Regions from separate parts of the Oceanobacillus longus genome, predicted to be linked through region 2. Evidence: a T-box and tRNA genes for the amino acid it is inferred to sense, from the RefSeq annotation. Region 2 holds a T-box; the other holds one or more tRNA genes.
What was found. A T-box is a leader RNA that pairs with one kind of tRNA and senses whether it is charged. The one in region 2 lies ahead of alaS (alanine--tRNA ligase), so its partner is inferred to be a tRNA-Ala.
Positions count from the first base shown of each region.

Region 1: it encodes a tRNA-Ala, which carries the amino acid that the T-box ahead of alaS (alanine--tRNA ligase) is inferred to sense. The anticodon was not compared.

Region 1 covers NZ_JBHSAO010000010.1:50,417-59,606, forward strand. The annotation lists gene ACFOUV_RS13545 (5'-nucleotidase C-terminal domain-containing protein) at 1-1,458, opposite strand, end outside; tRNA gene ACFOUV_RS13550 (tRNA-Ala) at 1,772-1,844, shown strand; TPP riboswitch at 2,328-2,442, shown strand; gene thiW (energy coupling factor transporter S component ThiW) at 2,538-3,026, shown strand; gene thiD (bifunctional hydroxymethylpyrimidine kinase/phosphomethylpyrimidine kinase) at 3,169-3,975, shown strand; gene thiE (thiamine phosphate synthase) at 4,000-4,623, shown strand; gene ACFOUV_RS13570 (MerR family transcriptional regulator) at 4,837-5,604, shown strand; gene ACFOUV_RS13575 (MDR family MFS transporter) at 5,671-7,152, opposite strand; gene ACFOUV_RS13580 (hypothetical protein) at 7,497-8,009, shown strand; gene ACFOUV_RS13585 (hypothetical protein) at 8,086-8,286, shown strand; gene ACFOUV_RS13590 (polyphosphate polymerase domain-containing protein) at 8,512-9,190, shown strand, end outside.
Region 2 covers NZ_JBHSAO010000001.1:504,080-513,269, reverse strand. The annotation lists gene udk (uridine kinase) at 1-615, opposite strand, end outside; gene ACFOUV_RS02530 (O-methyltransferase) at 633-1,277, opposite strand; gene mltG (endolytic transglycosylase MltG) at 1,352-2,470, opposite strand; gene ACFOUV_RS02520 (DUF1292 domain-containing protein) at 2,593-2,874, opposite strand; gene ruvX (Holliday junction resolvase RuvX) at 2,887-3,300, opposite strand; gene ACFOUV_RS02510 (IreB family regulatory phosphoprotein) at 3,297-3,566, opposite strand; gene alaS (alanine--tRNA ligase) at 3,665-6,304, opposite strand; T-box leader at 6,356-6,566, opposite strand; gene ACFOUV_RS02500 (AI-2E family transporter) at 6,609-7,676, opposite strand; gene ACFOUV_RS02495 (hypothetical protein) at 7,730-7,918, opposite strand; gene recD2 (SF1B family DNA helicase RecD2) at 7,988-9,190, opposite strand, start outside.

The DNA.
Region 1 (9,190 bases), on a different contig from region 2:
AAGCTCTCCAATATAATTTGTTGCCAAATCACCATAGTATTTTTGATTTTCATTTATATCATCTCGAGCTGGGTCATCATTATGTGCAGCATACGTTTCTGCTGTATCCATATTCAGGAAGCGAACTCTCGTCTCACCGAAAACAGGCGTTTCTACACGGATTGTGTCTCCATCTGTTATTCTATCAACTGTAGTTTCATAGAGTCCTGCGGCGGTTGGCGGTTCCGGTTGTTCTTCTGCTACTTGCAGATCAGCCTGTTCTGTTGGGATAATCTGATAATCATTATATTGACTAACGATAGCGGTAATGTCATACCACATATCAGATTCTACTTGTGAGATATCCAGTGCATTCTCCATTACTCGTAAAATCGTTCCATTAAAATCTACATCTACCAAGGATACATTATATCCACCACCAGCTGGGCTGCCTGGGATATTGTTAATATAGCCATTAATCTGTACTAATTCTCCCTCATAGGACTCTGCAATCTCTGGATTTTGAAGATCTTCAAGGGTAATTTGCTGTGCTTCTGGTAATGTTTGTCCTGTTTCCAGGACATCAATCTCAGTTGGAATAACCTCTTTTAATCCATTATAGGAATCTAGTTCCCCAATAACTTGAACCCGATCCCCTTTTTGCAGGTCAGGTAACCCACCTTGTTCGTAAGCAAATAGATTAATGCCGCCAGTATCATCCTGTATGTAAGTTGTGAACTGGGAGCCATTACTGATTGCAGCATGATCTGCTGTTACGATTCCTTCGACAGTTACCACTGTTCCATCACTTAAGTTACGAGCTTCTTCAATGGAATATTCATCTCCTGGTTCACCAGGCTCACCAGGTTCCTCTGGTGGATCTGTTGGTTCCACGCCATCCATTGTATGACTGCCAAGGTATGCAAATGTATCACTAGCATAATCCATCCACTGTCCTTCATCATACGTTTCAGTTGGTACTGTGACTGATGAATTTCTTATCAGAGTCACATTTTTAGCATAATCATTATCTTCACCAATGGTACCTAGTATATCCGTAGGTTCTCCATTATTTGTTAAAGCAAGTGCATCATCACCATTAAAATTTATGACGGAGCCATTTACGATATCTGCTTGATCAAGAATTTTCTGGGTAGCACTTGTATGGGCAAGAGTCAGAACATCACCATGTGCAAGTGTACCGGAAAGTTCCATTGTCTCGTTTGCAGTAGACGCACCATTGCTATATAACTCTAATCCATAGTCTGATAAATCCACCTCACTACCCGTACCATTATAAATTTCTATTGCCTTGTTATAAGAACTACCTTCAATATACTCCGAAATAAATAAATCCTCTGCTGTCGCTTCATTACTTTCAGCAGCTGCAGACATAGAAAATACAGGTGTGAAATTCATAAATGCCAGCGCTAAAATAAGAAACATACTAACGGTCTTTTTAAAAGTTATACTCTTCATTGATACCCTCCATTTTTAGAATATTTGTTCCAGATGCGAGATTTTAAGACAAAATCCGCACCTGTCCTTCTTAAATATTGCATAAAAGTAAGAGGGTTACTATGAAATATTCGTAAACATTTGTAAATATATTGTAAATTCAGACCATTAGTACTATGTATTTATAAAAAGGGTTAATAAGTCCTTAGTTATTTTTTTGGTTTCAGTTCCATCGAAAGAGAAAAACAAAATGAGAGAACCAGAAAGGAGACATTACTTTAAAATTTTTCTTGAAAAATTGATAAAAAGTGGCTATAATCATAATTATGTGTACGGGGCATTAGCTCAGCTGGGAGAGTGCTTGCATGGCATGCAAGAGGTCAGGGGTTCGAGCCCCCTATGCTCCATCCTAAAATTAAAAAGGTTAGATAGGACTTGTAAAAACATCCTATCTAACCTTTTTAAGTATAATAAAAACATTTTTACTGAGAAGTTATGACTGCGTGGCAGAAACTTGATTAAGAAATGGGGCTGAACACACGATTTGAAGAATAACCTAGTGGTCGCTTTTATTTTACCTTTTTGATAATATTTGCATGTGTGTCCAGTTGATTCTGTGTATGTTTAAAGTTACTTCGTGTTTCAACAATAAAATCATCTAGTTTTAATTCGAAGCGATTTTGATTTTTTCCATCTTGGCTTGATTGATTGCCAATATATTATACCAGAAAACATTTCAAATTGTAGACTATATTTAGTCACTCTTATATTCTATATCGTATCATTCGCCTTCCACTCCACCTGGTAGAGTTATACCATGTTTTAAAGTTAATAATGACAAAAGTTAAATAATTTGGTAAGCTTAGAGTTGTATACACAATTATATAGCATGAAACTACTAGGGGTGCCCAAATAATATGTGGGCTGAGAGGAAAGCATACACTTTCCGACTCTTATGGACCTGATCTGGTTAATACTAGCGGAGGGAAGTAGTCGGACGTTTGTTATATCGTCTAATCTATTTTCAGCCTACCAAGCCAGGTCCATAAAGGATCTGGCTTTTTTGTTTAGTTTTTTACGAAAAATGGAGGGGGAATAATATGAGTCGAACGCTTTTGTTAACAACAATGGCAGTTTTTGTAGCAATTGGAACGATAGGTGCTCAGTTATTGTGGTTTCCAACAGGAATCGCACGCGCATATCCTGTTCAGCATGCAGTCAATGTCATGGCAGCTATCATGCTTGGACCAGGTCCTGCAGTTGCCATCGCATTTATGATTGGTTTACTTCGGAATATGCTTGGTTTAGGTACTTTATTGGCCTTTCCTGGAGGCATGGTTGGAGCATTTCTAGCTGGTTATATTTATAAAAAAGTTGGTAAAAAGGGATGGGCAGTAATTGGAGAAACGATCGGTTCAGGAGTAATCGGATCTCTTTTCGCGGTACCTTTTGCCCGCATTCTAATGGGTACCTCCGTTGGTGCATTTGCCTTTTTACCAGGATTTCTTGTCAGCAGCATTACCGGTGCTTTCATTGGCTGGTTTATCGTATCAAGGGTTAAAACCAAAAATTTAGCACGTATTAATTAGGAGGCTATATGATGACTTTTACTGATGTTTTAAGAAAAGGTGCTTCAGATGTAGAACGAAAAAGCTGTAAACTTGAACTAAGATTTTGGGAAATGGCATTTATATGTGAGGAGTTGCCATCAAAAAAGGTGGTGTCATCTCGATGAAACAAATACCTTGTTCCCTTACCATTGCTGGGACAGATCCTAGTGGTGGGGCAGGAATTCACGCTGACTTAAAAACTTTCCAGGAATTAAAAAGCTATGGTATGTCTGTTATAACTTCCGTAGTTGCCCAGAATACTACTGGTGTCCAGGACATCCATCATGTGCCACTTAATATGATTGAACAGCAACTGGATTCCGTTATAACGGATATGCCTGTTCATGCATTTAAGACTGGTATGATTGCCAATAAAGATATGATGAAAATGGTGGTTAGTAAGATTTCAAAGTTAAACGCTCCATATGTTATGGATCCTGTTATGGTTGCAACAAGTGGAGATCCATTAATTGAAGAGGAAGCACGTGATTTTCTAAGAAGAGAGCTTTTGCCATTAACTACTTTAGTAACACCGAATATCCCGGAAGCTGAATATTTGACCGGTAAAAATATTGAAACGGTTGACGATATGAAACAAGCTGCAGAGCATATTGTTGAGAACTTTGGTGCCGGAGCTGCACTTGTGAAAGGTGGCCATCTGAAAGGTGAAGCCATTGATTTCCTATATGATGGTTCAAGTCTTCATACCTTTTCCGCTAAACGAATTAATACTAAAAATACACACGGAACAGGTTGTACATATTCTGCAGCTATTACAGCCTATTTGAGTCAAGGTTTACCGTTAAATGAAGCCGTTAAAAAAGCGAAACATTTCGTTACGAAGGCAATTCAATATTCCTTTTCACTTGGATCTGGAAGCGGCCCAACAAACCACTGGGCAACACGAGGTGCACCTTCACTCGATTAAAATTTTCTAAAAGGGAGATAATGAATGTCACACTATATAAAACAAAGCTTGCGTAAATATTTTATTATGGGCAGCCAAAACTGTTCCCATGATCCTACAGAGATTTTAGAATCAGCAGCTGAAGCTGGAATTACAGCATTTCAATTTCGCGAAAAGGGACCCAAATCACTTACTGGCAATGCAAAGTTAGAATTAGGAAAGCAATTAAGAGATATATGCCGAAAACATCATATTCCGTTTATCGTTAATGATGATATTGATTTGGTAACCCCTCTAGATGCAGACGGAATTCATGTTGGACAAGAAGATCAATCAGTAGAAGAATTACGTAAAATGTTTCCTACTAAGATAATTGGGCTTTCTGTATCAAATTCCTACGAAGTTGAAAATAGTCCTCTACAGGTAGTTGACTACGTCGGTGCAGGGCCAATTTTTGCTACAAACACAAAATCGGATGCTAAAGCACCTGTTGGGGTTGAATGGATTACAACATTAAGAAAGCAGTTTCCAGACCAACCTATTGTCGGGATTGGGGGCATCAATACTGAAAATGCATTGTCTGTAATTGAAGCAGGTGCAGATGGTGTTTCCTTTATAACAGCAATTACAACTGCTAACGATATTAATCTTGCCGTACAACGTTTATAAACATTAACTTCTTTCTTTATGATTATAATCGAAATGAAAGTTCAATAGGGGGTGGAAATAACTTTATTTCTTTCACCCCCTTTTTGATTATTTATTTCGATTATAGTTGTGTAAGGAAGAATTTTTTTGATTTCACCACAAATGAATTCATATTTCCTATTGACCTTTACGCAACGTAAGGGTTTATGATAACAAATGTCAGGAGGGGCACATATGGAATACACGGTAAATAAATTAGCTAAAATTTCAGGCGTGAGCGGCCGCACACTCAGGTATTACGACCAAATCGGACTACTTAAGCCAGCAAGGATAAATTCTTCGGGTTATCGTATTTACGGACAGAAAGAAGTTGACCTGCTTCAACAAATCTTATTCTACCGTGAATTAGAAGTAAGTTTGGAAGAAATTGCTGACATTTTGAATGAGCCAACCTATGACCAAACTAAAGCACTCAAAAATCATTATAAAAAGCTGATGCAAAAACGCGCCCACCTTGACAAACTAATAGCAACGGTCGAAAGGACGATTGCAAGTAAAAAAGGAGGAACACCCATGCAGGATAAAGATAAATTTGCAGGTTTCAAAGATAATTTGATCGATGAAAATGAACAAAAATACGGAGAAGAAATTCGTAAAGCGTATGGCGATGAGACGGTTAATACCAGTAATGCAAAGTTAAGAGGTTTATCTGAAGAAGATTTCAAAGCGATGAATGACTTAGGGGAAGAAATAATGCTACTGCTTGAAAAGGCATATAAAACGGGAAATCCAGCCTCGGACTTGGCACAAGAGGTTGCTGCAAAACATAAACAGTGGCTCATGTATTCTTGGCCTAATTATTCAAAAGAAGCACATGCAAGTCTCGCAGAAATGTATGTTTCCGATGAACGTTTCACTGCTTACTATGACAAGGCTATCAAGGGTGGCACAGAATTCTTACAAGATGCGTTATTAATATATTTAGATAGGAAGCAAATATAAAGCAGGAAAAAAGAACCCCCTTTCAGGTCAAACATCTAAAAGGGGTTCATTTTGCATTCTACTTTTTTATTCTTTCTTTAACAGTTCCTCTGCTTCAATCGGTGCAGCACGATAAACAAAGAAAGCCATAATTACAGCAACAATTGACATCGCAAAAGCAATAAAGTAAACCAGCTCAACACCTGCCACCATTCCTTCATTTACTACCATCATGTCTGTTGGATCAGTTGAATTTTGCAAGAAATTACTTTGCCTTGCATTCATGATACTAATAAAGACCGAAACACCTATTGCCCCTGCAACTGGCTGTAATGTCGTCATAACTGCCGTTCCATGTGGATAAAGTTCTTTTGGAAGCTGATTTAATCCATTTGTCTCCGCAGGCATCATCGTTGCAGAAACAGAGATCATTAATAATATATACCCAACAATAATTACCCATAGCGGTGTATTTAAGTCTAACCTACTTAGCATAAACATAGTTGCACATAATACAAGGGTTGCAGGTACCATTAATACACGAGGTCCGAACTTATCAAATAGGCTCCCCATTATCGGTGACAAGGCACCATTTAAAATACTACCCGGTAATAGGACTAAGCCTGCTGTAGCAGCCGTTAAAGCTAAAGGTCCTTGCATATAAATCGGTAAAATAATCTCCGAAGCAAACATCGCCATAATGATAATCAAAAACAGGATCACCCCATGCGTATACATTGGGTATCGAAATACCCTTAAATCAATAAGGGGTTCTTTAAGCTTCAACTGCCTTAATGCAAAGAACAGCACAGCAATAAATCCTACCAAAATAACGGAATAAACTTTAGGATCCAAGAACCCTGCTTCACTTTCTCCTGCCGAACTAAAGCCATATACAATGGCACCAAACCCGATTGTTGATAAAATAAGCGAAAGGACATCTATTTTTGGCTTCGTAACTTCAGAAACATTGACTAAATAGTTATAAGCAAATGCGATGGAAAATAATGCAAATGGGATAACAATTATAAATAAATATCGCCATCCTAAATATTCAACAATGACTCCAGATAAAGTTGGCCCAATCGCCGGAGCAAACATAATGACGAGTCCAATTATCCCCATGATTTTCCCACGTCTGTGTGGTGGATATATTAATAAAAATACATTAAACAAAATTGGCATTAAAAGCCCTGTACCAATCGCCTGTATCAACCTACCTGTTAATAAAATAGGGAAAGTTGGTGCAAGTGCACATATCGTAGTTCCAATGGTAAAAATGACCATTGTACTCAAAAATAGCTGTCGTGTTGTGAACCATTGTAGTATAAGAGCTGAAGCAGGAATAACAATTCCCATCACTAACATAAATCCTGTAGCCATCCATTGTACAGTGGTAAGCGATACATTAAACTCATGCATGAGCGTAGTTAGAGCAATATTTAGTAAAGTTTCATTTAAAATGGCAAAAAAAGCACCAATTATAAGAGAGAGCATAATTGGCATTACTTTTACACTTGGATCATCAATCAGATATTCATACTTTTTTTGGTGATTATTATCATCCATACAAAAAACCCCTTTCTCTATACCGATAAAAAAATAATTATACCAACATCTCATAAAAGGCAAAGAGTTAATTGTATAGATCCTATATTATAATGTTGTTAGTTCTTCCATAAACATTTGTTCGTAAAATGCAAGATTATCTTACCACGCAATAGGACTCCTTACAAGATTATTTTCTCAAACATTTTGTTCGTCCATTACTCAGAATTCAAATTAAGATCATCTGTTTATATATCTTCTTCGTTGTTTTTTGCCCATTCTGCCAAAATTAATCCCCAACTGGACTATTCCCCCATATATTAAAGAGAACGAATTTCATAAGTGTATAGGGGAGGAAGTAATAGATGAGTTATAATCAACCACCATATGATGATGAGGAAAGACAATTTAATCTTCCAGGTTATTTACTAGGTCAATTTTTCGGTTCGGGAGGAACAGGAGGACCTGGCGGATTTCCTGGGGGACCCGGCGGATTCCCAGGCGGTCCTGGTGGGCCTGGGGGACCCGGCGGATTCCCAGGCGGTCCTGGTGGATTTCCCGGAGGACCTGGTGGATTCCCAGGCGGTCCTGGTGGGCCTGGGGGACCTCCAGGGAGCGGCCAACAAACTGGGGCACCAACAACTCCGCCACCAAGCTTCACACCAACACAGTCACAGTTTCAAACGTATGCCGTTGACCCTGGTGGAATACGTGGGTGTTTATTCAGATTTACGTATATTTGGTTAAGAAGGGATGCCTTCTGGTTTTATCCAACATTTGTTGGCAGAAATTCCATTGCCGGTTTTAGATGGACCGGATTCAGATGGGTATATTTTGGCATTGATTTAGACAGAATCGAATCCTTCCAATGCTTTTAGTGACAAGTGACATACTAATATAATCATACAATCAGCTCTTCATTTTTTTCATATGATAAAGTGAGGAGGGATGATAATGTATCAATTGGCATTAATTTTCTTGGCGGCGATTCTAGCTGGTTTCGCTCTAATTGCGGTTGCTACGAATGCTGCAGTAACATTTCTATCAGCGACTATTATTAGTGTACTTGTTTTCGTAGGAGCAATTGCTATTATTGTGTTCGCATTGGCATTAATCTATCTTGCGTTAAAAGCGCTATTCAATAAGCTCTTTTAATAGATGATCAGTAATAAATGGCAACTGATTATTATTACAAGAAGATAAGCTAATTTCAACTTATCCACTAAGGAAAAACGCAGGGCGCAGAGCTTTGCGTTTTTTTGACTTCCCTTCTTTACAATACATTAATATTTCCACATCACTTTATCAGTAAACTCTAATCTTCTTCACAGTAGGATTTTATGTTAAGCGTCTACTATTGTCGTTAGGAGGATGATTCGTATGGCCATAGAGATTTTTAGAAGAAAAGAACAAAAATATCTAATTACAAAAGAGCAGTATAAAAATTTAATTAACTTAATTTCACCTTATATGCGTCCCGACAAGTTCGGTCAAAACGGAAAGTATACCGTTACAAGCTTATATTTTGAAAGTAATGACCACAAAATTTATTTTGAAACGAAGAACAAATTGAAGTATCGCCAAAAGTTGCGTTTGCGAGTTTACAATGACACGGATATTACAGGAACAGCATTTTTTGAAATTAAACAGAAGCACAAAAAAGTTGTAAATAAACGAAGAATGCTCCTTTCACTGCAAGAAGCCTATCGCTACATCGAAATGAAGGAGGATTGCCTTGATAATTACGAAACATCAAATAAACAGGTACTCCGCGAGATTGATTATTTTCGGAATCTATATCAATTAAAACCAGAAATGATTGTCAGTTACGGGCGACATGCACTTCATGGTATAACTGATGCGGATTTACGAATTACATTTGACTTTAATCTTAGATGTAGGAATAATGACCTTTCACTGGAAAATGGAACATATGGAAGTCATTTTATTGATCAAAATCTAATAGTTTTAGAAGTAAAAGTAAACGACAGTGTACCACTTTGGTTAACACGCATCTTACAGGAACTAGACTGCGAACAAAGAAGTGCTTCCAAGTTCT
Region 2 (9,190 bases):
TAAGATGTTCTCAATCTTTGTAGCCATAATGTCAATTGCTACATGATTCTGACCACCTTCAGGAATAATTATATCTGCATAACGTTTTGTAGGTTCGATAAATTGCAGATGGGATGGTCTAACATTATTGATGTACTGATCAATTACAGAATCTAAATTACGCCCTCTCTCTTTAATATCTCTTAAGAGTCTACGAATAATCCTTAGATCTGCGTCCGTATCAACAAATACTTTAATATCCATCAATTCAACAAGCCTTGGGTCTTCAAGAATTAAAATACCTTCTACGATAATAACTTCTTTCGGTTCTACATGAATCACTTCATTTGATCTGGTATGAATTTTATAATCATAAACAGGTTTTTCAACTGGTTTGCTATCAAGGAGTTGATTAAGATGATCGATAAGTAAATCATTATCAAATGCCAACGGATGATCATAGTTTGTATTTAACCTTTCTTCAAGCGGAAGATGACTTTGATCTTTGTAATAATAGTCTTGTTCGATAACTAGTATTGTTTTATCTGTGAATCGTTGGCATATAGAGCGGGTCACAGAGGTTTTACCACTGCCACTTCCTCCTGCTACACCAATAACTACCGGTTTGTCTTTCATAGATGTGTGAAGCTCCTTTATTCGCTTATTTTATAACTGACTGCTACCCCATCTCCTATAGGGATAATGGACGTATTAAAATTCGGATGATTCATCAGCATCTCGTTATAATCTCTTAGTTTTTTAACCATTTTCGTATACCTTTTTGGAACATCTTCTGGATCTGCTACATAACCTCTAAACAAGACATTATCTGATAAAATAATTCCATTCTTCTTCAACATCGGTTCGGCAAGTTCAAAAAATCGCTGATATTGACCTTTTGCAGCATCAATGAAGATAAAATCAAAGGTATGGCTTTGATTTGAAAGCTCCACAAGCTTTTCCAGCGCATCACCAAGTATTACTTCTATCTGTTTATCTTTCTTTAATTGATAAATATGATTCATTGCCTGTTCGTAACGATGCTCATCCTTTTCTATCGTTACAATGGACGAACTCGGGTTTGCTTCCAGCATTCTTAATGCAGAATAGCCTATCGCCGTACCCACCTCCAGAATTTTCTCAGGTCTTTTCATATGAATCAATTGCATCACAAAATGAATGCCAACCTTGTCCATAATTGGTACATGATCTTCTCGGGCCTGTGATTCCAGCTCATAAACCCATTGTTGTTGAACTGGTAGTGTTTCTGTTAGATAACTCTTCAGTTTTTCACTCATTATTTTACCTCTTTATTGAAAGATATCTTTATAAAAATGGGAAATGTGAATGGTAATCCACATTTCCATGTTATTTAATTTAAATATTGATCTCTGTTTTGTAAATGCTCATCATGTGTTTCTGCATAATATATATTTCCTTCCGAGTCATGAAGAAAATATAAAAAGTCAGACTCTGCCGGCTCTAGCACAGCCTTCAATGAATTTTCAGCAAAATTCGATATAGGACCAATAGGAAGTGCATCAATGTAGTATGTGTTGTAAGGTGATTCAATCTCTAAATCATCGTACGTCACCGTTTCATTATGTTCACCTAGTGCATATAATACGGTTGGGTCTGTCTGCAACGGCATACCAGCATCCAATCGATTATAAAAGACACGTGATATTTGCTGGCGTTGCTCTTCACTTGCTGTTTCCCTCTCAACGAGCGAAGCAAACGTAATTGCTTCGTGCGTGGTGAAATCAATTTGTTCTAAGTCTGCTGCATATTTGGAGTAGACTTTTTCTGTTTGTGTAAGCATTGCTTCAATAATTGATTCTATAGTCGGTTCTTCCTCATAAAAGTCGTATGTAGATGCAAAAAGATAACCTTCTAATGGAGTTCTGATTTCTTGATCAAGGATCGCATTAGATAATAGATTAGGGTAACTTGCAATCAATTCTTCTATATATGTTTCATCATTCACTTGCTCCAGGAATTCTTCTTTTGTGAACTCAAATGTTTCACTGAAAATATCTGCTATCTGATCAACTGTCAGTCCTTCAGGTATTGTCACGGTATGAACTGGTTCTATGTAAACTCGTCCATTTTTTAATGACTCAATGATTTCATCAAATGTTACTGCAGGTGTGAATGTATATTCTCCAGCTTGGAAGTCGGACTCATTATTAAATTTAGTATAGAATCGGAAAATTCTTCCGTCTTTAATAATTCCATTCTCTTCAAGGATAGTTGCTATCGTTGAAGTTGAAGAACCGATAGGAACTTCTACAGTAATCTGCTCATCACTTTCTGAATTTACTGGTTGAAGTGCTGATTTAACATACAAAAAACCTGATATTCCTCCAATGACCAATATTAGTATTAATGCTATAAGGATAATAGACACAATCTTTCTTACCGTACTGGCTTCTTTGCTTCTGGCTAGAAGATTGTCCTTAAAACTGCCAGGCTCTTTCTTCTTAGACATCCAGTATCCCCCCTTCGTCCGCTATATTATACTAAAAAAGAAAGTTTTTATCCATAATATAGTGGATTACAAGCAAAAGCTGATGTCGAATTACTGACATCAGCCGCTATAATCTTAGATTTTTACGCTTCGTCTTCTTCGTCTGCCAATGTGTTTAACATTTCCTCAACCAGTTCCCATTCTTCATCCGATTCTATCGGAAAAAGCGTGAAATCCTCGTTATCCTGTTCTTCGAAACGGAATGCATATACTTCCACTTCTTCTTCTTCTGCCTGTTCAGCTGGTACTACTGCAATATACGATTGTTCTGTTTCATCAACATCAAAAGTGAACAAAACTTCAAATAGGTGCTCATCACCATTTTCATCAGGGATAATTATTCTTTCTTTTTCTTCCAAAGCCATTCGATCACTCCTCTATTTCTGATTTAAGTACCCTTGCAGTATCATGACCGCAGCCATTTTATCAATTACTTTCTTTCTTTTCTTTCTGCTCATATCTGCTTCGAGCAATACGCGTTCGGCTGCTATGGTAGAAAGACGTTCATCCCATAATTCAGTAGGTATGCCATGTACGTTCTCTATATGTCTGGCATATCTTTGAGAAGCTTCTCCACGTTCTCCAATGGTTCCATTCATATTTTTCGGCAGCCCGACAATAGCTTTTCCAATCTCATGCGTTTCTATAATTTGTTTTAATTCCTCATCGGCAGAATGAATTTCTAACTCATTCCATTTGATTGTAGTCACTCCTTGGGCAGTCCAGCCAAACGCATCACTGACCGCAACACCGATGGTTTTTGAGCCAACATCTAATCCTACTATTTTCATTTATTCTCCTTGTTCTGCTCCAGATAAAATTTAACCAGTTCTTCAATCACTTCGTCTCGTTCTATTTTACGGATCAAATTTCTGGCATCATTGTATCTCGGAATATACGCGGGGTCACCTGATAATAAATAACCCACAATCTGATTAATCGGATTATATCCTTTTTCTTGCAATGATTCATGTACAGTCAATAGAATATCCTTAATATCCTGATCAAATGGTTCTTCTGAAAAGTTAAACTTCATCGTTTTATCAATTGAACTCACTGTGACACCTCGTTCCAAGTTTGCATTCTAAAAATCATTTTAACATGTTTATTGGTATTATTATACTTTTTTAATGCTTTGTTTACAAACAGTTACGGTTATTTTACATTTTCTGTAATATAATTTTTTGCAGATTCAAGTGCTTCTTCTATTTTTGCAGGGTCTTTACCGCCAGCTTGTGCCATATCCGGACGGCCCCCACCACCACCTCCGCAAATTGTTGCAGCTTGTTTAATCAAGTTGCCAGCATGCAATCCTTTTTGATTTAAATCGTTGGATACTCCTGCTGCCAATTGTACTTTTCCATTATTCTCAGCTGCAAGTAGAACAATACCTGTAGTTAATTTCTGTTTTAGACTATCAACCATGTTTCGAAGCTGGTTCATATCTTTAACATTTACTTTCTGAGCTAGCAATGGTATATCCTGTACGTTTTCAACCTGGTCCAAAATAGATGAGGCTTCCAAATTAGATAATTTTGCACTTAATGATTCTGTTTCTTTTTGCAATGCTCTCAGTTCTTGTTGTAATCCTTCAATTCTTTCCGGAACTTGTTCATCACTGGATTTAACTAATTCCGCAGAGGAACTCAAAATAGAAAGTTTCTTATTCAGGAATTCATAGGCATATTGACTTGTAACAGCTTCAATTCTTCTTGTACCTGCTCCAATGCCACTCTCTGAGACGATTTTAAATAACCCTATCTCGGATGTATTTGTAACGTGACAACCTCCACATAATTCCAGGCTATAGTCTCCTATTTGTACTACACGAACCACATCACCATACTTTTCACCGAATAATGCCATTGCACCCATTTCTCTTGCCTCATCCAAATTCTTATTTTCAATTGCTAATGATACAGATTCCCAAATTTTTTCGTTAACTATTTGTTCTACCTGTTTCAATTCATCACTGGAAACACCACTGAAATGGGAAAAGTCAAAGCGTAAACGTTCAGGTGTTACTAATGAACCAGCTTGATTAACGTGTTTTCCTAAAACATCTTTAAGGGCCTGGTGAAGTAAATGTGTAGCCGTATGATTCTTGATAACAGAAGTTCGGAAATGGGAGTCTACAGCAGCCTTCACCGTATCGCCAGTACGTATCTCTCCTTCTTTTATCTGTACTCGATGAATATTTTGTCCTTTCGGAGACTTTTGAACATCTAGCACATATGCGGAAGCATTTTCCGTAATAATCCAGCCATGATCAGCTACCTGTCCGCCACTTTCAGCATAAAATGGTGTTTCATTTAAAAATAGAAATACTTCATCATCTTGACTTGCAGAATCGATTACTTCTTTTCCACCGATAATGGTTTCCACCGTTGCATCCACAGCCATTTGGTCATATCCAATAAATTCACTTTTTACATTGATTTCACTTAAAATCGTGTCTTGAACCTGCATGGAATCGACTTTTTGCCTTGCACTTCTAGCACGTTCGCGTTGTTTATTCATTTCACGATTATAACCTTCTTTATCAATGGTAAACCCTTGTTGTTCCACATATTCTGCAGTTAATTCCTTTGGAAAACCATACGTATCATAAAGACGGAATACTTCTTCTCCAGGGATGACGGTATTCCCAGCAACTTTTTGTTGATCCATAATGGCAGTCAAAATTTCCAGACCATCATTTAATGTTTCATGGAAACGTTCCTCTTCCACTTTAATGATATTTATAATGAATTCGCGTTGCTTGAGTACTTCTGGATAGAAATCCTTCATGATCTCTCCAACCGTATCTACAAGCTCAAACATAAAAGGTTTTTCGATACCGATTTCTTTTGCAAATCGGATGGCTCTTCTCACTAATCTACGTAATACATAGCCCCTGCCTTCATTGGAAGGGACAGCCCCATCACCTATTGCAAAGCTGACAGTTCGAATATGATCTGCGATTACTTTAAATGCGGTATCACTGGATAGTTCTTTTCCGTAAGTCGTATTCGCGATTTCTTCTGTTTTGCGAATAATCGGCATAAATAAATCTGTTTCAAAATTGGTTGGTACTTCCTGAATAATTGATGTCAGGCGCTCAAGTCCCATGCCGGTATCAATATTTTTCTTTGGAAGTGGTGTATATGTGTCATCCGGGTTATGGTTAAACTGGGAAAATACTAGATTCCATACTTCTAGATAACGATTATTTTCTCCACCTGGATATAGTTCCGGGTCAGCTGGGTTATTTCCGTATTTTTCTCCGCGGTCGTAGAATATTTCCGTATTCGGTCCACTTGGGCCTTCTCCGATATCCCAGAAGTTTTCTTCCAATCGAATGATGCGTTCTTTTGGCAATTTAATATCATTTAGCCACATGTCATATGCTTCATCATCTTCTGGATGAACAGTTACGGAAAGAAGTTCCTTATCAAAACCAATCCATTTATCACTCGTCAGGAATTCCCATGCCCAGTCTATTGCTTCTTTCTTAAAGTATTCTCCAATTGAAAAGTTCCCAAGCATTTCGAAAAATGTATGGTGACGTGCTGTAAAACCGACATTTTCAATATCATTGGTACGAATTGATTTTTGCGCATTTACAATCCGTGGATTCTCGGGTATAACACGCCCATCAAAATATTTTTTTAATGTCGCTACGCCACTATTAATCCACAATAATGTAGGATCTTCAATTGGAACAAGTGAGGCACTTGGTTCGACACGATGTCCTTTTTCCTTAAAAAAGTCAATAAACATTTGTCTGATTTCTGCTGAACTTAACTGTTTCATCTAAATTCCTCCACATTCTTTAAAAATAAAAAAATCCCCTCTCTGCATTATTGCAGGGACGAGATATGTTCGCGGTACCACCCTAATTATGAATGAAGAAAATCATTCATCACTTTATCATGTTAACGGTATGAGACCGACGGGGTTTAACCGTACTCCGGTTTAGCTTTCCATGACACTGTGTTTGGAATTTCTCTCAGCCCTCGGAAATTCTTCTCTAAAAACAAGTAGATCATGTACTTATAACCATCAAAGTGTTTAATTTATTATGTTAGCGATATTATATGAAACTTTTCAAGCATTGTCAATCATATGAATGTAACGCGATTAATTGACCAGTTATTACTTTGGTGATCGTAAGAACTGGAACAGCCAATATCATTCCCCACACTCCAAACAACTGACCACCGAGCAATAGTACAAAGATGATGGCAACGGGATGAATTTTCACACTCTTGCCCATTATATATGGCGACAGCAGATTACCTTCAATAATCTGTATTACAAACAAAGCAAGAATAACTAAAAAAACTTTATTTCCAGCCGTAGTATAGGAGATTGTCACCGCTGGTATTGCACCAATGATTGGACCAAAATAGGGTATAATATTCGTGACCCCCATTACAATAGCTAGCAATAAGGCATATTTTATATTTAGCAGTTTAAACATGATTAGTGATGTGAGACCTACAAATAAGCTGATGATTATCTGACCGCGAATATAGCCACCCAAACCTTTATCAATCTCGGACAGCAAATTACTTGCATCACTCCGGAATTTTTTGGGAATAAATGTAATAAAGAAGGTTTTTATTTTCGTATAATCCTTAAGGAAGTAGAAAACAAGTACCGGTATTACCGTAATTATAATAATCATATCTATTATTTTAGCAAAACCTGCTACAAGTTTAGAAATCAATTGATCCAATGATGTTTCCAAGGAGAGTATTAGTTCATCTATTTTATCATGTACCGCTTCAGGCAAAAACGACGTATAGTTATATATCTGATAAATTAAATTTTCATACATTGCTATAATTTCTGGAAGATTTTCATTTAAATCTCCCAGTTGATGGACAATTAATGGATATCCCCGATAAAACAGATAGCCTGTTCCGCCAAAGAAAATGAGATAGATCAACAGGATAGCCAAACCTCGATGAATATTCATGCTATCCAATTGATCAACTAATGGATGCAACAAATAAGCAATTAAAGCAGAAATAACAAAAGGTATTAACAGTTTACCGAGAAAAGAAAAAAAGGTACCGTAATATGGCATTGTTTTAAAAAATAAATAAGAAAATATAAATAATACGATACCAATGACTAACCAGTATAATATCGTAAAGCGTTTTTTATCCTCAAACATGAAAGACACTCCTCAGCAGATTGGTATTATACTCATTTTTTGCTGGGAGCTCTCTATGGAAGTTGGCGTTGTTCTTTTGTAAACAAATCATCCAATGAACTTAGACTTCCGTCAGATTCTATTTGATGAACCATTAGTTCTTTACCGGATACTGTCATTTCAATACAGCACGTCCAGCAAAAATAATCCTGTGTACCTATTTTGCCTATATCTTTTCCGTTACAATTCGGACAACGCAGCATAATCATAACCCCTTTTCGGATAATACGCTACTATGCTTGCCCGATTTATAACTTTATATACATAAATAATCACATAAAATCATAAGGAGAGATTTCTTGTTCTTCTGGTTCTTTCATTTCTGTGAGTGAAATTCCTTGAAGTCTTTCTGTTAACTGTTCTTTTAATGAAGTAAATCGTTTATTTGTGTCTTTTGTTTGTATTCCTCGTAAAAAAGCCTGTTCTTCCCCGCAAATAATCAGTGACTCTTTACTTCGGGTAATTGCTGTGTACAGTAAGTTTTTTCGCAGCATACGATTATAGGTTGAGACTACTGGTAAAATGACGATTGGAAATTCACTTCCCTGAGACTTATGAATGGAAATACAATAGGCATGCGTAAAATTCACATAATCTTTCCGTACATATACTACTTCTCTATCTTCAAATGTGATTACAAGCTGCTCTACATTTTCTTTGTTTTCGTCTTCTTTGAAAATAGCTGCGATTTCTCCAATATCCCCATTATAAACGCCATCTTCAGGTTGGTTAACAAGCTGAATCACCTTATCACCCACACGATAAGTAACATCATTGAACTTAATTTCTCGTCTTCTTTTTGTCTTTGGGTTGATTAGCTGCTGCAGTTCTTTATTAATCATCGTTATCCCGGCCTGCGATCTGTACATCGGAGCAAGGACTTGAATATCCCTTGCGTCTAAACCTTTATCCAGTGCCTTTTTATAAATGGACGTAATTACGTGGATCATATGATGTTCGAAACATGCAATAAAGCTGAAATCTTTATCATTCGCAAGCGACCCCGCTGAACATGTATCATTTTTGATCTCATGTGCAAGCTGAATAATTTTGGATCCTTCCTTCTGCCGATAAACCTCGCTCAAACTTACGAGTGGCAGTAAGTTACTTTTCAATAAATCTGATAGAACCTGTCCTGGCCCAACAGATGGCAATTGATCTTCATCCCCTACCAATAGAACCTGCATATCATCGGGAATTGCTTTGAAGAGGCTATTTGCCAACCAGATATCAACCATCGAAAACTCATCAACAATTAAAATTTTCCCTGAAAGCTGTTCCTGTTCATCTTTATCAAAACCGTTGCTACCATTCCATCCAAGAAGTCTATGTATTGTTAATGCAGGAAGTCCGGTTGATTCGTTCAATCTTTTTGCTGCACGGCCGGTTGGAGCAGTCAGTATAAATGGATAGTCCGACTTGGATTCGTAATCTTTCGGATCAAGAGATACCTGATGTATTGCAGCATATGCTTT